2 regions of the Serratia sp. 2723 genome follow, and region 1 is predicted to be linked to the other one. Evidence: riboswitches for the same ligand, from Rfam matches in the RefSeq annotation. Region 1 holds a riboswitch; the other holds the start of a gene.
The links. A riboswitch is a leader RNA that binds a small molecule or an ion and turns the genes downstream of it on or off. The one in region 1 is predicted to bind magnesium.
Positions count from the first base shown of each region.

Region 1 (8,922 bases):
TGATGCGTACCGACCAGCGGCGCTACTTTGGCCATCCTGACCTGCTGGCGTTTATTCAACGCCTGAGCAGCCAGGCCAACCAGAAAGCATTGGGCACGGTGTTGATCGGGGATATGGCCATGCCGGCCGGTGGGCGCTTCAGTAGCGGCCATGCCAGCCACCAATCCGGTTTGGACGTGGACATCTGGTTGCAGCTGCCACGCCAACGTTGGAGCGCTCAGCAACTGTTGAAACCGCAGCCGATCGATCTGGTCTCTGGCGACGGTAAGCAGGTAGTGGATCGCCAATGGCAGCCGCAGATCGAATCCTTGATCAAGATGGCGGCGCAGGACAGCGAGGTGACGAGGATCTTCGTTAACCCGGCGATCAAACAGCGTCTGTGCCAGGATGCCGGTGCCGATCGCGCTTGGTTGCATAAGGTCCGCCCTTGGTTTGGGCATCGTGCGCATATGCACGTACGCTTGCGTTGCCCAGCGGGTAGCCTGGAGTGTCTGGATCAGGATGCGCCGCCGGTGGGCGATGGCTGTGGTGCCGAGTTGGCCAGCTGGTTCAAACCGCATCAGCCGAACGCCAATCCGGTCAAGAAGGAGCCGCCACCACCGCCGCCAACCTGTCAGGCGCTGTTGGATAGCCACTTCGCCAATCGCTGATAGCCTGGAAAAAACGCCTCGAATGGGGCGTTTATTTTTTGAGTTTTAAGGCGTAGTGTGTGCGGCAAACAAAGTGGCTCCACTTTTGCAGGCAGACGACTTATGGATGGGCTGGTGTTAGGTCCCGAATTGCTCGGGATACTGTTTTTGGTAGCTATGTTCGCCGGGTTTATCGATTCGATCGCCGGTGGTGGCGGGCTATTGACCGTACCGGCGCTGCTGGCCGTTGGCGTACCGCCCACGCAGGCGCTGGCAACCAATAAATTGCAGTCGGTTGGCGGATCGTTTTCCGCCAGCCTGTACTTTGTTCGCCGTCGCGCTGTCGATCTTAATACCCAGAAGCTGACCATCTTCCTGACGCTGGTGGGGTCGGTGATCGGGGCGGTTCTGGTGCAGCATATGCGTGCCGATATACTGCGCCAGATGTTGCCACTGTTGGTGATCGGCATCGGCGTCTATTTCCTGCTGACGCCACGGCTGGGGGAAAGCGATCGCCAGCGTCGGCTGGGGGCGTTACCCTTTGGCCTGGTTGCCGGGGGCTGCGTCGGGTTCTACGACGGTTTCTTTGGCCCCGGTGCAGGTTCGTTCTATGCCCTGGCCTTTGTGACGCTGTGCGGTTTTAACCTGGCCAAGGCGACCGCCCATGCCAAGGTGTTGAACTTTACCTCCAATCTGGGCAGTCTGGTGCTGTTTATTATCGGCGGCCAAGTGATCTGGAGCATTGGCTTGGTGATGCTGGTAGGGCAGGTGTTCGGTGCCCGTCTTGGAGCACACATGGTGCTGACCAAGGGCCAGAAGCTGATCCGGCCAATGATTGTGGTGGTTTCTTTGATCATGAGCTGCAAATTGCTGTACGACAATCACGGGGCGGAAATCCAGCAGTGGCTGGCGTTGCATTTTTAACATTTCAAAGGGGCGGCAAGCCGAGAGATATCGGCTATAATGGCCTCCTTAATTTTGTGGTTATTTGAGTTTTTTATGCCAAACACACACCAGTATCCGCAACTGATTGAAATCTTTAATCAGTGCTTTAGCGATGAATTCAATACCCGCCTGGTTAAAGGCGACGATGAGCCGATCTATTTGCCTGCCGATGATGAGCTGCCTTATAACCGCATCGTTTTTGCCCACGGTTACTATGCCAGCGGCATGCATGAAATTTCGCACTGGTGTATCGCCGGTGCCGAACGCCGCAAGCTGGTGGACTTCGGTTACTGGTATTGCCCGGATGGGCGCGATGCCCAGACACAGAGTGAATTCGAGGCGGTCGAGATTAACCCGCAGGCACTGGAGTGGATGTTCTGCGTGGCGGCCGGTTTCCCGTTCAACGTCAGCTGCGACAATCTCAGTGGAGATTGCGAGCCGGATCGCATTGGTTTCCAGCGTAAAGTCCGTACCCGGGTGCTGGAATTGCTGGAGCGGGGAATACCCACACGACCTGCGCGCTTTATTCAGGCGCTGCAATCGTTTTACAATACGCCTCCGCTGGCGGCCGAGCATTTTCCCTACCCGGAAGATCTCTGAGGCCAGAGTCTGTTTGTTAACGAGGAAATTTGATGATCGCAGAATTTGAAGCGCGCATTCTGGCGCTGATTGATGACATGGTAGAGCACGCCAGCGATGATGAACTGTTTGCCGGTGGCTACCTGCGTGGTCATCTGACTTTGGCGGTGGCGGAATCGGAAGAACATGCCGAACACAGCGCCGAGCAGCTCAAGGTGCGGGTGCAGAGCAGCCTGGACAAGGCCATCAAGGCCGGGGAACTTTCCCCGCCGGATCAGATGCTGGTGCTGGGCATGTGGGAAAACCTGTATCAGACAGCGTTGCCGACTGAGTAAAACTACCCCTCACCCTAACCCTCTCCCGCAGGGAGAGGGGACCGATCGTGCCACGATTTAATTACGGCATTCGACCTCTATATCGCCCCTGTTACAGATTACCTTCTATACCTGAACACGACACAGAATCAACGCCCTTTCCCTGTGGGGAGCGATCAAGCGGGTCTGAAAAATTCGTGACGCACCTTGAATGAAGGGACGATCCAGTTTGCTGAAATGACCTCTTTACTTCCAAAAGAGCAGGGGCTAACAGCTCCCTCTCCCTGTGGGAGAGAGGGGACCGATCGTGCCACGATTTAATTACGGCATTCGACCTCTATATCGCCCCTGTTACCAGATTACCTTCTATACCTGAACACGACACCGAATCAACGCCCTTTCCCTGTGGGGGCCGATCAAGCGGGTCTGAAAAATTCGTGACGCACCTTGAATGAAGGGACGCTCCAGTTTGCTGAAATGACCTCTTTACTTCCAAAAGAGCAGGGGCTAACAGCTCCCTCTCCCTGTGGGAGAGGGTTGGGGTGAGGGGTCACGTCCTTTCAGCAGTTTCCTGACCCACATGCGGTTTGGATTTAACGCAGCCAACATCTCGCTATCCCCCGGTAAGGGTTCACCAAACAGCTGCGCCGCTAAAATCTCCGCGGCCAACGGCGCCGAGCACAGGCCGCGTGAGCCCAAGGCTCCGATCATAAACAACCCCGGATACATTGGCGCATCTGCAATCGCTTCGCCCCGCTGGCGTTGCTGCTGTAAATCGCCATACAGCGCCAGAGTGGCGTGACAGTCTGGCACGGCACCAACCATCGGCATGTGGTCTCGCGTAGCGCTGCGTACGCCACAGCGTGCCTGCTGGCTGCTGATATCCACCTCTTGCGGCCAACTCTGTTCTGGCAGACAGCGCAGCAGACGATCGCGGTTCTCTTCTTGCTCTGCCTGGCTATATTCAGTGTTTGATTCACCGCGCTGGTAGCTGGCACCAATGCAGTGCTGCTGATTGTCAGGATCCACCGGCGTCAGATAACCGTCGTAACACAGCACCTGCTTTAACTCACTTAAGATTGGGGTGGTGGGAATATGTGAAACCTGGCCGCGCACCGCATATGCAGGTAGTGCGGCGCTAGGTGCCAGAGCGGTAACTTGGTGCCCGTTAGCCAGGATCACCGTCGCATGTTGGTGAGTTTCACCCTCAGCAAAATGCAGCTGCCAACCCTCATCATTGCGGTTCAGATCGGAAAGCGTATGCAGATAGTGGCAAACCAATCCCTGCCGTTCGCCCTGGGCAATCGCGGCACGCGTCAGGTCAGCAGGGCACAGCCAGCCCCCGAGCGAATAGTGAATGCCACCAAACCCCGTATCGATCCCACACAGGGCGCTAAGCGTAGCGCGATCGGCCTGTTGTGCCAGAGTATGTGGCCAGGCAACGGCCAGGATTTTGGCGATCTTCCCCGCGCTTTTCTCGTCATAGGCCAATTGGCTGACTCCACACCACTGGTGATCGAACTCAACCTGCTGTTGCAGCAGGGCGTCATACTGGCGGCGGGCAAAGGGGAAGGCGGCGCTGAAGAAGTTTTCCAGCGCATCGCCCCGGCCATTCAGTAATGGGTACAGCGCCCCCTGACGATTGCCGGATGCGCCTTCTGCGGGCTGTGCATCGGCGCAATACAAGGTAACCCTGGCCCCACGGCGCAATAAGGCCAACGCGGTGAGCGCACTAGCTACGCCGCCGCCAATAATGGCGACATCGTCGGTATTCTCCGCTGCCGGGCGCAGGAACCACGGGCTTGGATTGAGGCTTGCCGGGGTGCCGGCGGGGAGTTGGCCGGTGAGCATCTCGCGTTTCTGGCCAAAGCCTTTGCATTTGCTGACTTCAAACCCGGCCTGCTGCAAGCCACGACGGACAAATCCTGCGGCGGTGAAGGTGGCAAAGCTGCCGCCTGGGCGGGCAAAGCGTGCCATGGTGGCAAACAGCGGTTCGCTCCACATATCGGGGTTTTTGGACGGCGCAAAGCCATCCAGGAACCAGGCGTCAATTTGATCGTTCATGCTGGCGTCAAAGTGTGGCAACAGGGTATTGACGTCACCGAACCATAAATCGAGCGTGATCTGCCCTTCGGCAAGCAGCAGGCGGTGGCACCCTGGCAGCGGCAAAGGCCACTGGGTACGAAGCTCATCGGCAAAGGGGGCCAGTTCTGGCCATTGGGCATGGGCTGCCGCCAGATCGTCCAGCTGCAACGGGTATTTCTCAAAGCTGATAAAATGCAGACGCTGCAAACTCGCCGCCGGTGTCGCCTGCCGAAAACAGGCAAAGGCCTGCCACAGGGTCAGAAAATTCAGTCCGGTACCGAAGCCGGTTTCTGCCACAATAAACAGTGGGCGTGGGTGGTCGCTGAAGCGTTGCGGCAACCGGTTGCCCCCCAGAAAGACGTAGCGGGTTTCCTCCAGCCCATCCTGGTTGGAAAAATAGACGTCATCAAACTGTTTCGAAACAGGTGTACCTTGTTCATTCCAGCTTAGTGCTGCGGTTTGGATGGGGGTATTGCTCACGGTAGGTTGCTCGTCATTCAAGGGATAGGGCGATTTTAACGGGGGTAGCCCCGAGGTGCAAACTGGGTAAAGATAATGCAAAATTATTCTGATCGGACTTGTTCGGCGTACATCTGTACGCTAAAGTGCGATGCAAAATCCCGAATGTAAATTGTGGAAGAGGTACTTGAATGAAACGTGCAGTGATTACTGGCCTGGGAATCGTCTCCAGCATTGGTAACAACCAGCAGGAGGTCCTGGCAAGTCTGCAGGAAGGCCGCTCTGGGATCACCTTCTCTCAGGAGCTGAAAGATTCCGGCATGCGTAGTCACGTATGGGGTGATGTTAAACTCGACACTACCGGTCTGATTGACCGTAAAGTGATGCGCTTTATGAGCGACGCGTCGGTTTACGCCTATCTCTCCATGGAACAAGCGATTCAAGATTCCGGCCTGGCAGCCGATCAGGTTTCCAACGATCGCACCGGTCTGGTGGTCGGTTCCGGTGGTGGTTCTCCACGTAACCAGGTTGCGGGTTCTGACGGTATGCGCGCCAAAGGCCTGCGTGGCGTTGGCCCATACATGGTGACCAAGGCGATGGCATCAGGCGTTTCTGCCTGCCTGGCTACCCCATTCAAAATTCGCGGTGTGAACTATTCCATCAGTTCTGCCTGCGCAACGTCAGCCCACTGCATCGGCCACGCCGTTGAGCTGATCCAACTGGGTAAACAAGACGTCGTCTTTGCTGGCGGTGGTGAAGAGCTGTGCTGGGAAATGGCCTGCGAATTCGACGCCATGGGCGCGCTGTCTACCAGCTATAACGACACGCCAGAAAAAGCCTCCCGTACCTATGACGCAGCGCGTGACGGTTTCGTTATCGCAGGCGGCGGCGGCATGGTAGTGGTTGAGGAGTTGGAGCATGCTCTGGCTCGCGGCGCACATATCTATGCGGAAATCATCGGTTACGGTGCCACTTCAGACGGTGCCGACATGGTGGCTCCATCGGGTGAAGGCGCGGTGCGTTGCATGAAGATGGCGATGCAGGGCGTAGACACACCAATCGACTACATGAACGTACACGGCACCTCCACGCCGGTCGGCGACGTGAAAGAACTGGGCGCGATCCGTGAAGTCTTTGGCGATAACACCCCGGCTATCTCTTCAACCAAAGCCATGACCGGCCACTCACTGGGTGCGGCGGGCGTGCAGGAAGCGATTTATAGCCTGCTGATGGTCGAGCACGGTTTCATTGCGCCAAGCATCAACATCGATAACCTCGATGAGAAGGCGGCTGGCATGAACATCGTGACCGAGCCAACCAAGCGTGAGCTGACCACGGTCATGTCCAACAGCTTCGGTTTCGGCGGCACCAACGCCACGCTGGTAATGCGTAAACTGCAGAAGTAAGCGCAGGGCGTCATATTATCAATCGGGCACCGTAATAGGTGCCCGATTTTTTTTGCGTTTTTACAGCGATACCCTACATCAGTACGAATTAAGATTTCGCAGATCAAAAAAATGACAGCAGATAACTTAAACAGCGGGTGGTTTTTTGTTTAATTTAGCCATCGCCTGAAAGGATAATAAATTAATCCGGTTATTTTTTGGCCCGAATAATAAATAACACCTCAACAAAATACCCCTTTTCCCGATACGAATAACCAAACCAGTCATAATGCCCACGCTTTATCTAGCTTTACGATCTCGTTATGGCGAGGCTCCTATACGAACACAAGTTACCGCTCTAATGGCATCGAGAGAGGCCACCAAGGGTAAAACAAGCATTAGCCGAATCAAGGCATTGCTAAGGTAACTTCCCCCTGGGGATACGTTGTATAGTGCTAAACCCAAGACGTGGGGATCGGCTTGCGCTGTCCTGTCTTGTCGCCTCTATGAGACTCCATCTTTCAATCGGGAGTATCTAGAATGTCACATGTTGTATTGCAAGACCTTTACCAAAATGCCAACTTTGAAGACGACGCCATCGCGCGTTATATGAACAAAAATGTTTTTGTTCTGCATCAAGATCTTTACGTTGGCGAAGCCAGGAAAATATTCGTTAATCAACTTTCCAACGACGATATACCCGCACAAATTTTTATTGAAGACGGCACCAAACTGGTGGGCGTACTTTCGGTTAAACGTTTATTGCAGGAAGAACATAATGGCGAGCGTATCAAGGATATGATGGAGACTACCTTCTTCCATGTCAAACCCACGGACGAACGTGAACATATCGCCGAACTGGTGGACAATAATAATTTAGATATTGTGGCGGTGGTCGAAAATGGCCGTTTGGTCGGGTGCTTAACCGAGCGCGAAATAGCGCAGATTATCGAGGATGAAAATACCGAGGATGCCCATATGCAAGGGGCAAGTCTGCCGCTTGATAAGCCTTACCTTGAAATGACCTCCTTCGAGCTGTGGAAAAAACGTAGCGTGTGGCTGCTGTTGCTGTTCGTCGCCGAAGCTTATACCAGCACGGTTATTCAGCATTTTGAGGAGTCATTGGAAGCGGCGATTGCCCTGGCCTTCTTTATCCCGTTACTGGTGGGTACAGGTGGTAACAGCGGCACGCAAATCACCTCCACCATTGTGCGGGCCATGGCCTTGGGGGAGGTCCGCATGCGTGATGTGGGGCGCGTGCTGCGTAAGGAAATGACGACCTCGGTCATGATCGCGTTAACGCTGGCCTGTGCTGGCGCGTTCCGTGGTTGGATGATGGGGATCGGCTATGAGATTACGCTCATTGTGAGCTTGACTCTGGTTTGTATTACGCTGTGGGCCGCGATTGTCTCTTCCGTGATCCCAATGGCTCTGAAACGCTTCGGTGTGGATCCAGCGGTAGTCTCCGCCCCGTTTATCACCACGCTGATAGACGGCACCGGCTTGATCATCTACTTCAAAATAGCCCAGTGGACCTTGGGACTGAATTAATATGGAAACCGGCGAAAGCCGGTTTTTGCTATGATGAACGGGATTTTTAAGATATGTAGTTGACTGAAATCAAAGCATTTCCAGTTTACAGGATCGTTCTCAGGCTGCTTTGTCAGCGGGTGTAAATTCCGTTCCTGTGACGGTTTTCTGCCGATATACTCGACGCAGTTTCTTACTCTGGAATTTTTGCATGTCGGCTTCGGCGTCCATTTCATTATCCATGCATCGGTTGCGCTTCGCCAAGAAGCAGGCTGGCGTGTGGCTATTGGCCGTCTGCTGGCTACTGCTCAACAGCCAACTGGCGATCGCCAGCCATCACTGTGACCTGCAACTCACCACCGTTGCGCCAGCCGCGCAGCATACGATGCATATGCAGGCCGCCGATCCGCTAGCAAATGAGATGATGCAGGCCGAAGGGCCGCTGTGTGAAAAGCACTGCGTTCCAGATTCGGCACAGCAAGACCACGGTAATCTTGCCCTGGCGGCAGTAATACCCGCCAGCAGTGAACTGCTGGTTGCCGATCCTCAGCCCCAGGAACAGTTCTCACACCTCGATTGGCAAACCCCTCCGATAGCAGGCCCGCCGGCAGAGATCGTCTTCTGCCGCTTCCGTGAATAGCCAAACCAACCGCTTTGCCGTCCAGCACGGCGATCTGAGTTGTTTTTGTCTATTTTATGGAGCTATCGTTATGCGTAATCTGATCACTGCTGTTTTCATCTTTGGGTTGTTCTCTTCATTCGTCTCTGCCGCAGAGATGCAACATCATCAACATGCCAGCCAAGACGCCACCGTCTATCACTCTAAAGGGACCGTTAAGGTCTGGGGTGAGCAGAAAGTGTCGCTCGCCCATCCAGCCATCCCTGCCTTGAACTGGCCGCCGATGACCATGAATTTCCTTCAGCCCCGGCCGCCATTGCCTGCCTTGGCTGCCGGGACTACGGTGGAGTTCAGCTTCCGTCAGGTGGACGGCGGCT
Region 1 covers NZ_JBNDIN010000014.1:72,570-81,491, forward strand. The annotation lists gene mepA (penicillin-insensitive murein endopeptidase) at 1-650, shown strand, start outside; gene ABIE29_RS19110 (sulfite exporter TauE/SafE family protein) at 753-1,553, shown strand; gene ABIE29_RS19115 (elongation factor P hydroxylase) at 1,629-2,174, shown strand; gene ABIE29_RS19120 (YfcL family protein) at 2,207-2,488, shown strand; gene mnmC (bifunctional tRNA (5-methylaminomethyl-2-thiouridine)(34)-methyltransferase MnmD/FAD-dependent 5-carboxymethylaminomethyl-2-thiouridine(34) oxidoreductase MnmC) at 2,975-5,032, opposite strand; gene fabB (beta-ketoacyl-ACP synthase I) at 5,203-6,417, shown strand; M-box (ykoK) riboswitch at 6,707-6,877, shown strand; gene ABIE29_RS19135 (magnesium transporter) at 6,937-7,947, shown strand; gene ABIE29_RS19140 (hypothetical protein) at 8,138-8,566, shown strand; gene ABIE29_RS19145 (copper-binding protein) at 8,637-8,922, shown strand, end outside.

Region 2 (8,922 bases), on a different contig from region 1:
ACAGCTACCCGCAGGCATTGCTGGTGCGTGAGAGTGCTTATCCCACCGGCATCGCCCTTGAGCAGCACGCGGTCGCCATCCCCCATTGTGAAGCGGAGCATGCACGTGCCCCGGCTATTTATCTGATCCGCCCTGACCAGGCCGTGCCCTTCGCTCAGGCGGATGATGACGGCACGGTCGACGTTGCCCTGATTATCGCGCTGATCGTCACCGACCCGGCAGCGCAGTTGGTTTTACTGCGCACGCTGTTTGGCCAGTTGCAGCACCCCGAGTTTATCGCTGCACTTCTGACCGCCCCCGAGGACCAATTGGGCGAAATTTTTGCCCAGCGGGTTTTCACTTCGCCCTCCCGACCACAACAAAAAACAGAATATGAAGGAGCCACACTGTGAAACGTAAAATTATCGTTGCCTGCGGCGGTGCCGTTGCCACCTCGACCATGGCCGCAGAAGAGATCAAAGAGCTGTGCGCGGAGCACAACATCGAGCTGGACTTGGTGCAGTGCCGCGTGACCGAGATTGAAACCTATATGGACGACGCCGATCTGATCTGCACCACCGCCCGCGTCGACCGCCAGTTTGGCGATATACCGTTGGTGCACGGCATGCCGTTTATTTCCGGTGTCGGCATCGAGGCGCTGAAACAAAAAATACTGACCATTCTGACGGAGTAGCCCATGTTTACCGACATCATGCGTTATATCCTCGATCTCGGCCCTACAGTGATGCTGCCTATCGTGATCATCATCTTCTCGCTGATTTTAGGGATGAAATTAGGGGATTCATTTAAATCCGGCATTCATATCGGCATCGGCTTTGTCGGTATCGGGCTGGTTATCGGCCTGATGCTGGACTCGATCGGCCCGGCGGCAAAATCGATGGCCGAGCAGTTCCAGATCAACCTGCACGTGGTGGATATCGGTTGGCCAGGCTCATCACCGATGACCTGGGCCTCGCAGATTGCCCTGATCGCCATCCCGGTAGCGATTGCGGTCAACATCGTGATGTTGCTGACGCGTATGACCCGAGTGGTTAACGTGGATATCTGGAACATCTGGCACATGACCTTTACCGGTGCCATGGTGCATCTGGCTACCGGTTCATACTGGCTGGGTATGCTGGGCGTGGTGGTGCATGCCGCCTTCGTCTACAAGCTGGGGGACTGGTTCGCCAAAGACACCCGCGACTTCTTCGGGCTGGAAGGGATTGCCATTCCGCACGGCACCTCCGCCTATATGGGGCCGATCGCCGTGCTGGTGGACACCATTATCGAGAAGATCCCCGGCCTGAACCGCATTCACTTCAGCGCAGACGACGTACAGAAACGCTTTGGCCCATTCGGCGAGCCGGTGACCGTCGGCTTTGTGATGGGGCTGATTATCGGTGCGTTGGCCGGTTATGACCTGAAGGGCATTCTGCAACTGGCGGTGAAAACCGCTGCCGTGATGCTGCTGATGCCACGGGTGATCAAACCGATCATGGATGGCCTGACGCCCATCGCCAAGCATGCCCGTAAACGCCTGCAAGCACGCTTTGGTGGCCAGGAGTTCCTTATCGGCCTCGACCCGGCGCTGCTGCTGGGCCATACCGCCGTGGTCTCCGCCAGCCTGATCTTTATCCCGCTGACCATTCTGATCGCCGTGATCGTCCCAGGTAACCAGGTGCTGCCGTTTGGCGATCTGGCAACCATCGGCTTCTTTGTGGCCCTCGCCGTGGCGGTGCATCAGGGCAACCTGTTCCGCACGCTGATCTCGGGTTTTATCATCATGAGCATCACACTGTGGATCGCCACCCAAACCATCGGGCTGCATACCCAACTGGCTGCCAATGCTGGTGCGCTGAAAGCGGGCGGCGTGGTGGCCTCGATGGACCAAGGCGGCTCACCGATCACCTACCTGCTGATCCAACTGCTCACCTGGCAAAACGTGGTGGGCCTGGTGGTTATCGGCGTCATTTACGCCATTGGGGTGTTCCTCACCTGGCGCCGTGCCCGTCAATTTGCCCAGGCTGAAGCCACCGCCAAGCAACAGGCCAGCCAAAGCCTCAACGCCATGTCCTAATCCTTCGGGGGAGCCCGCCTCCCCCAATCTATTCTCTACGGAGTTCAAGTTATGCAATCAGTCGTGATCCACACGGAGGGAGAAGTGCGCGTTGAAGAACGCCCCGCCCCTGCTATTGAGGCCGCCGATGAGGTGTTGGTTCAGGTGGCGTATTCCGGGCTATGCGGTTCGGATATCCCCCGCATCTTCGCCAAAGGCGCGCATTTCTACCCGATTACCCTGGGGCATGAGTTCAGTGGCCGGGTCGTGGCCTGTGGCGAGCGGGTTACCGATCTGCAACAGCATGATGCCGTGGCCTGCGTCCCTTTATTACCGTGCTTTAACTGCCCGGAATGCCAGCGCCATTACTATTCGCTGTGCAAGCATTACCAGTTCGTCGGTTCACGCAGCCACGGTGGCAACGCCGAGTTTATCGTGGTCAAACGCGCCAATCTGGTGAAATTGCCTGCCAACGTCAGCTTATTGCAGGGGGCGTTTATTGAGCCCATCACCGTCGGCCTGCATGCCATTCAGTTGGCTGGGGGCTGCCAGGGCAAAGAGGTGATCATCATTGGTGCCGGCACCATCGGCCAACTGGCGATCCAATGTGCCCGCGCGATGGGCGCACGCAGCGTCACGGCGATCGATATCAATGATGACCGGCTCAAGCTGGCACGGCAGATCGGTGCAGAAAACGCGTTTAACAGCGCGGAACTTAGCCCCTCCGAGATAGCCGAACGCTTGCAGGAAAAGCGCTTTGATCAGTTGATTCTGGAAACCGCTGGCACGCCACAAACGGTCGGACTGGCGCTAGATATCGCCGGGCCACGGGCACAAATCGCGCTAGTAGGGACGCTTCATAAGGACCTCCATCTGTCTTACAGCACTTTCAGTCAGATCCTGCGCAAGGAGCTGACGCTGCTGGGCAGTTGGATGAACTATTCGGCCCCGTGGCCAGGGGAAGAATGGCAACAGGCCATGAAGCTGTTCCAATCGGCGGATCTGGCTCTGGAGCCGTTGATTGCCAGCATCGATCGCCCGCAGCAATACGCCGCCAGCGTTGCAGCCCTGGCCGGTAAGCCGATGCAGGGAAAAATCATGCTCAAGCTTGGCGAAAGGTGATATTTAGCCAATGGCTGTCCTGGTGCAGCCATTATTTTGCCTCAAATCCCATCTCCTTGATCTTTATGCTCCCCTTTCATATCCCTTTCGCATAAAATAAAAGCAAAACATTTCGATAGGTCAGGATGATGAACTCTTTTGAAAGACGAAATAAAATTGTCGACCTGGTTCAGCAGAACGGCAGCATCTTGGTTAGCGATCTTTCGAATTCCTTCGGAATTTCTGAGGTTACCATCCGCGCTGACCTGCGCCTGCTGGAAGAAAAAGGTCTGCTGATCCGCTTCCACGGCGGTGCAGCCAGGCCGGGCAGCCAGTTGGAGCAGGAGGCCGAGGTGCCGAAAACCACCGGAGAGGTCATCCTGGAGGAACGCTACCAGCTGGCTAAAGACCCGAAAAAGCGCATTGCCTTAAAGGCAGCAGCCATGGTCAATCCCGGCGATACGGTGATCCTCGACAGCGGCAGCACCACCATGCTGATCGCCGAAGAGCTGGTGAAGATGGGCAATATCACGGTGATCACCAATAACCTGCCCGCTGCCTTTGCGCTTTCCGACAATAAAGACATCACGCTAGTGCTGTGTGGTGGCACGCTGCGCCATAAGACCCGCTCCATGCACGGCTCCATCGCGGAGCTCTCCCTACAGGGCATTGCCGGTGACGTGATGTTCGTCGGGGCCGACGGATTGGACGCCACCAACGGCATCACCACCTTTAATGAAGGCTACTCGATCAGCGGCGTGATGGCTCAGGCAGCCAAGCGCGTGGTCGCGGTGGTCGATTCCACCAAGTTCGGCCGCAGGGGGTTCAACCTGGTGCTGTCGATGAGCCAGATTGACATGATCATTACCGATACCGGCATCAGCAGTGCCGATCGCCAAGCGCTCGATCGGGCAAAACCCGAACTGGTTATCGTGTAAAATCAACCGGGCAGAGGATCAAGCCTCTGCCTATTACAGCCATCGACGCAATCTTTGCGACAACCCCCAGTCAGGCGTTAAACTCTTACCCTTCTCGAATCACACAACTCATGGAAAACCCAGATGACGAAACATTACGATTATCTAGCAATTGGCGGCGGTAGCGGCGGTATCGCATCGATCAACCGGGCAGCCATGTATGGCCAGAAATGCGCACTGATTGAAGCCAAAGAGCTTGGCGGCACCTGCGTTAACGTGGGTTGTGTCCCGAAAAAAGTCATGTGGCATGCGGCGCAGATCGCCGAGGCCATTCACCAGTACGGCCCGGATTACGGCTTCGATACCACCGTCAACGCCTTTGACTGGAAACGCCTGATCGCCAACCGTACTGCCTACATCGATCGCATTCATACTTCCTACGACAACGTGCTGGGCAAAAACAAGGTCGACGTGATCAAAGGTTTTGCCCGCTTTATTGACGCACATACCGTGGAAGTCAACGGTGAGAAAATCACCGCCGACCATATTCTGATCGCTACCGGTGGCCGCCCGAGCCATCCGTCGATCCCTGGTGCCGAATACGGCATCGACTCCGACGGCTTCTTTGAGCTGGATGCCATGCCAAAACGCGTGGCAGTGGTAGGTGCTGGCTACATCGCGGTAGAAATTGCCGGCGTGATGAACGCGCTGGGAGCGGAAACGCATCTGTTCGTGCGGAAACACGCCCCGCTGCGTACCTTCGATCCGATGATTGTAGAAACCCTGGTTGAGGTGATGAACACCGAAGGGCCAACCCTGCACACCGGATCCATTCCAAAATCCATCGTCAAAAACGCCGACGGCAGCCTGACGCTGGCGTTGGAAAACGGCAAAGAGTTCACCGTGGACAGCCTGGTCTGGGCCATCGGCCGCGAACCAGCGACCGATAATCTGAACCTGGCAGTGACCGGCGTGAAAACCAATGCCAAAGGTTACATCGAAGTCGACAAATTCCAGAACACCAACGTGAAAGGCATCTACGCGGTAGGTGACAACACTGGTGCTGTGGAGCTGACCCCGGTTGCCGTCGCCGCTGGCCGTCGCCTGTCCGAGCGCCTGTTCAACAACAAGCCGGACGAACATCTGGATTACAGCAACATCGCCACCGTGGTGTTCAGCCACCCGCCAATTGGCACCATTGGCCTGACCGAACCGCAGGCGAAAGAACAGTTTGGCGAGGACAAAGTGAAGGTTTATAAGTCCTCTTTCACCGCCATGTACAGCGCCGTGACTCAGCATCGCCAGCCGTGCCGCATGAAGCTGGTGTGTGTGGGTGAAGAAGAGAAGATCGTTGGCCTGCACGGGATTGGCTTTGGTATGGATGAAATCCTGCAGGGCTTCGCCGTGGCAATCAAGATGGGCGCGACCAAGAAAGACTTCGACAACACCGTGGCGATCCACCCAACCGCAGCGGAAGAGTTCGTGACTATGCGGTAATGGTGCATTCCTAACTTTAAAACCGACTGTAAAAGGTCGGTTTTTGCTTTTATTCAGCTTATAAATGCTGATTTAGGCAAATGAATATCCCCGTCTTAGTGTTTATATCACTTCAAAATTAACATTCATTAAGATAAATCGTTCGTTTAAATATAACTTCTTAAATATCACCTCAACGAGTTGCTGATTTTCGAGCACTATCGCTCCCAGCACGCCTATAATCACCGCGTAGTTATATGCAGTATCTCGTTTGGCGAGGCTCCTATACAAACACAGGTTACTGATCTGACGACATCGAGAGATGCCCAAGGTTAAGACAGGCTTTATCGGATTAAGGTTCAGCCCAAGGTAACTTCTGAAATTTTTCAGATACGTTGTATAGTGCTAAAACCTGGACGCGGAGATAGGCTTTCTGCACTCCCCCTCTTTGGTTTACTCCCCTATGCGATGCACTGTTGAAGTTTAAACAGCAATAGGGTCAATCACTTCCAGACCCCTCAGCGATGACCGCTACCGCGCCAGCAGCACAGGCGGGTCGGTCAGCCATTGCCAACTCTTTGAACGCTGACTTTTCACCACCGCAGGTTCCATGACGGTGAATGAAGCCAGAGACTACGTTGCACACTTACTTTTAACCACAGAGGTCGTTATCGATTACAGTTAACCGAGGATAAAATTATGGGAAATATGATGTTTTTTATGGGATTTTTGTTTTTCATCAGCTCATTGGGGCTGATCGCAGCCTATCTGAGCACAAAGTGGGATGATTAATGAACGAAAAGGATCCGCCTAGCATCATCCTCCCCGTAGCCTCATCAATCATTGCGGGGAGGATGAATAACCGTAATAAACTGACGGTATTTACCGCGCGTGATAATAATGATGATTTTTATTCTTGGGTTGCTGTACGCTATTTTTATGATCTCGGCAGGTATTAATGAGATTTATTTACACTCCACCGGTCAAACTGCATTTCTTTCCTGTTTATTGCTGACAGCTACCGCAAGTTTACTGCTCGTCGCTTTTGTCTGGCAATGCTCCGTAAAAACCAAACGCTGATTTTTTTAATTCAACCATGAGCTGTGCTATGCAAAATCAAAAACAGGCCGTCGCCCGAAACTCGATGATTATCAGCGGATTGTTGGCGTTAGGTAAATTTATCGCAGGTATATTTACCGGCAGTATTGGCCTGATATCCGAAGGTATCCATTCATTTACCGATTTTATTGCCACCAGCATCACCTGGTGGGCGGTGAGTGTCAGCGATAAGCCTGCTGATGATGACCATCACTTCGGCCATGGCAAGGTTGAGAATCTGGCAGCACTGTTTGAGGTACTCCTCTTGTTGGCGGCCGGCGGTTGGATCGTCTTTGAAGCCGTGAGCAGCCTGATAGGTGAGGCAAACCAGATTGTGGCGGCACCGATAGTCATCGCAGTGCTGTTAGTGTCTATTGTGGTTGATTTCTTCCGTGTCCGGGCCTTGAACCGCGTGGCCAAAGCCACCAACAGCGCGGCTCTGGAGGCCGATGCTCTGCATTTCTTCTCCGATATGTTGTCTTCTGGCGTGGTGCTGTTGGGCATGGTTTTTGTGCTATTTGGTTTTGCCCGTGCGGATGCGCTGGCAGCACTGATCGTCGCCTGCTTTATCCTGACTGCCGCCTTGAAGCTAGGGAAACGCTCCTTTGATTCCCTGATTGATACTGCACCGGCTGGCACGCGGGAAGATATCGCTACCCTGCTTAACGATTTCCCAGCGGTGTTGTCTACGAAGAATATTCGCCTGCGCAGTGGCGGAGCCACGCTGTTTATCGAAGTAAGCGTCGGGGTATGCCGGACGCTACCGCTTGAACGCATCAACGCATTGAAACAGGCCGTTACCGCTAAAATTGCACAACAATACGCCAACTCGGAAGTGAGGGTGATTGCCATCCCTCAAGCCAGAAGTGATGAAGATCTGGCAACCCGTATTCGCATGTTGGCCGCTAACCATGGGGCGGTGGTGCAGAATCTCTCGCTACAACAATTGGCTGATCGTGTGGCGATCGGTATGGATCTGCTGGTTCCGGCCAATGCCAGCGTAGAGCAGGCGCATGATATTGCCAGCCAGGTAGAGGAGGCTCTACGCCAGACGTTGGGCGAAAATACGGAGATCGAAACCCACCTGGAGCCCCAGATGCTGGATTGGCTAACTAGCCAGGATGTGGAACAGGGCGAACTGGCGAAAATTGAACAAGCGTTGACGGCTTCGGCGCAAAAGAACGGATTGGTTCAAGATATCCATGATATCCGAGCGCGGGAAACACCGCAGGGTGTGATTGTGAATTTTCACTGTCGGGCCCTTCCGGCCTTGCCGATTTCTGCGGTGCACGATGCGGTGGACCATATTGAACGGCAATTGAGAATGCAATTCCCGCTGGTATCGCGGGTGGCTGGGCATGTTGAACCGCTGTGATCCTGCACAACGGAATGAAAGATAAGGTGAAGGCCTATAAATCGACCTTCAGCGCCGTGACTCAGCACCGCCAGCCGTGCCGCATGAAGCTGGTGTGTGGGTAAAGAAGGAAAATCGTCGGCCTGCACGGGATTGGCTTTGGCATGGATGAAATCCTGCAGGGCTTCGCCTTGGCAATTATAATGGGCGCGACCAAGAGAGACTTCGACAATACCGTGGCAATCCATCCAACTGCAGTGGAAGAGTTTGTTACTATGACACGTTAGTGTAAAAAACCCACCTTCACACCTTTTCTACTTTCTACAATGACCTTCTCCTTTATAAAAATAGACTCTCCCACCCAAGTACAGGTTGTTAAACCCTTTCGACTACAGTACTTTTCTCACACAAGAGTACCAGTAGATTAACGTTTAAATGGTGAATCAAATGCACCACTGGAAGTAAAAACAGGCTGCTGAAAAACTCCATTTATAGAAGAAGTATCGATGGATTCTACTGATATATTTTCTTCACTCGCCTGCTCATCGGCCTCAGCCATATAGTCAAAAATGACCTGAGAATCGGGAACATCTTCTTTCAGGCGGCTGATAAATTCAGATAGTAAGGGTTCAGCGAAAGTGTATAACCACGCTCAAGGAGTAAATCCTCTATGTAGTAGCTATGTCAGCGGATTGAGCCACGACATCTAGGGTTTGCTGGAGCAGAGTGCCACGTTGCTGGAAAGAGCAGACATCGGAAGCCCTGATCTCCGAAAGGGAAAACAGGGGCACATCACTGACGATCCTCTGCAAGGTAAAGCCGCCATCCAGTTACCAGGGCAATCTGTCACGGTCAGAAAGATGAAATAAGAAAGCGTTACACCGATGGTCAGTAAGATCAGTTGGGGGCGCTGGGGCTGGTCACTAATGCAGTCGTGT
Region 2 covers NZ_JBNDIN010000010.1:601-9,522, reverse strand. The annotation lists gene gatA (PTS galactitol transporter subunit IIA) at 1-392, shown strand, start outside; gene gatB (PTS galactitol transporter subunit IIB) at 389-673, shown strand; gene ABIE29_RS15515 (galactitol-specific PTS transporter subunit IIC) at 677-2,059, shown strand; gene gatD (galactitol-1-phosphate 5-dehydrogenase) at 2,111-3,160, shown strand; gene ABIE29_RS15505 (DeoR/GlpR family DNA-binding transcription regulator) at 3,289-4,077, shown strand; gene gorA (glutathione-disulfide reductase) at 4,201-5,553, shown strand; M-box (ykoK) riboswitch at 5,792-5,963, shown strand; gene mgtS (protein MgtS) at 6,232-6,324, shown strand; gene ABIE29_RS15490 (cation diffusion facilitator family transporter) at 6,641-8,005, shown strand; partial or broken gene ABIE29_RS15485 (glutathione-disulfide reductase) at 8,026-8,271, shown strand; gene ABIE29_RS15480 (hypothetical protein) at 8,409-8,543, opposite strand; partial or broken gene ABIE29_RS15475 (Tn3 family transposase) at 8,805-8,922, shown strand, end outside.
Region 2: linked by a shared signal. The riboswitch ahead of mgtS (protein MgtS) and the one ahead of ABIE29_RS19135 (magnesium transporter) in region 1 are both predicted to bind magnesium.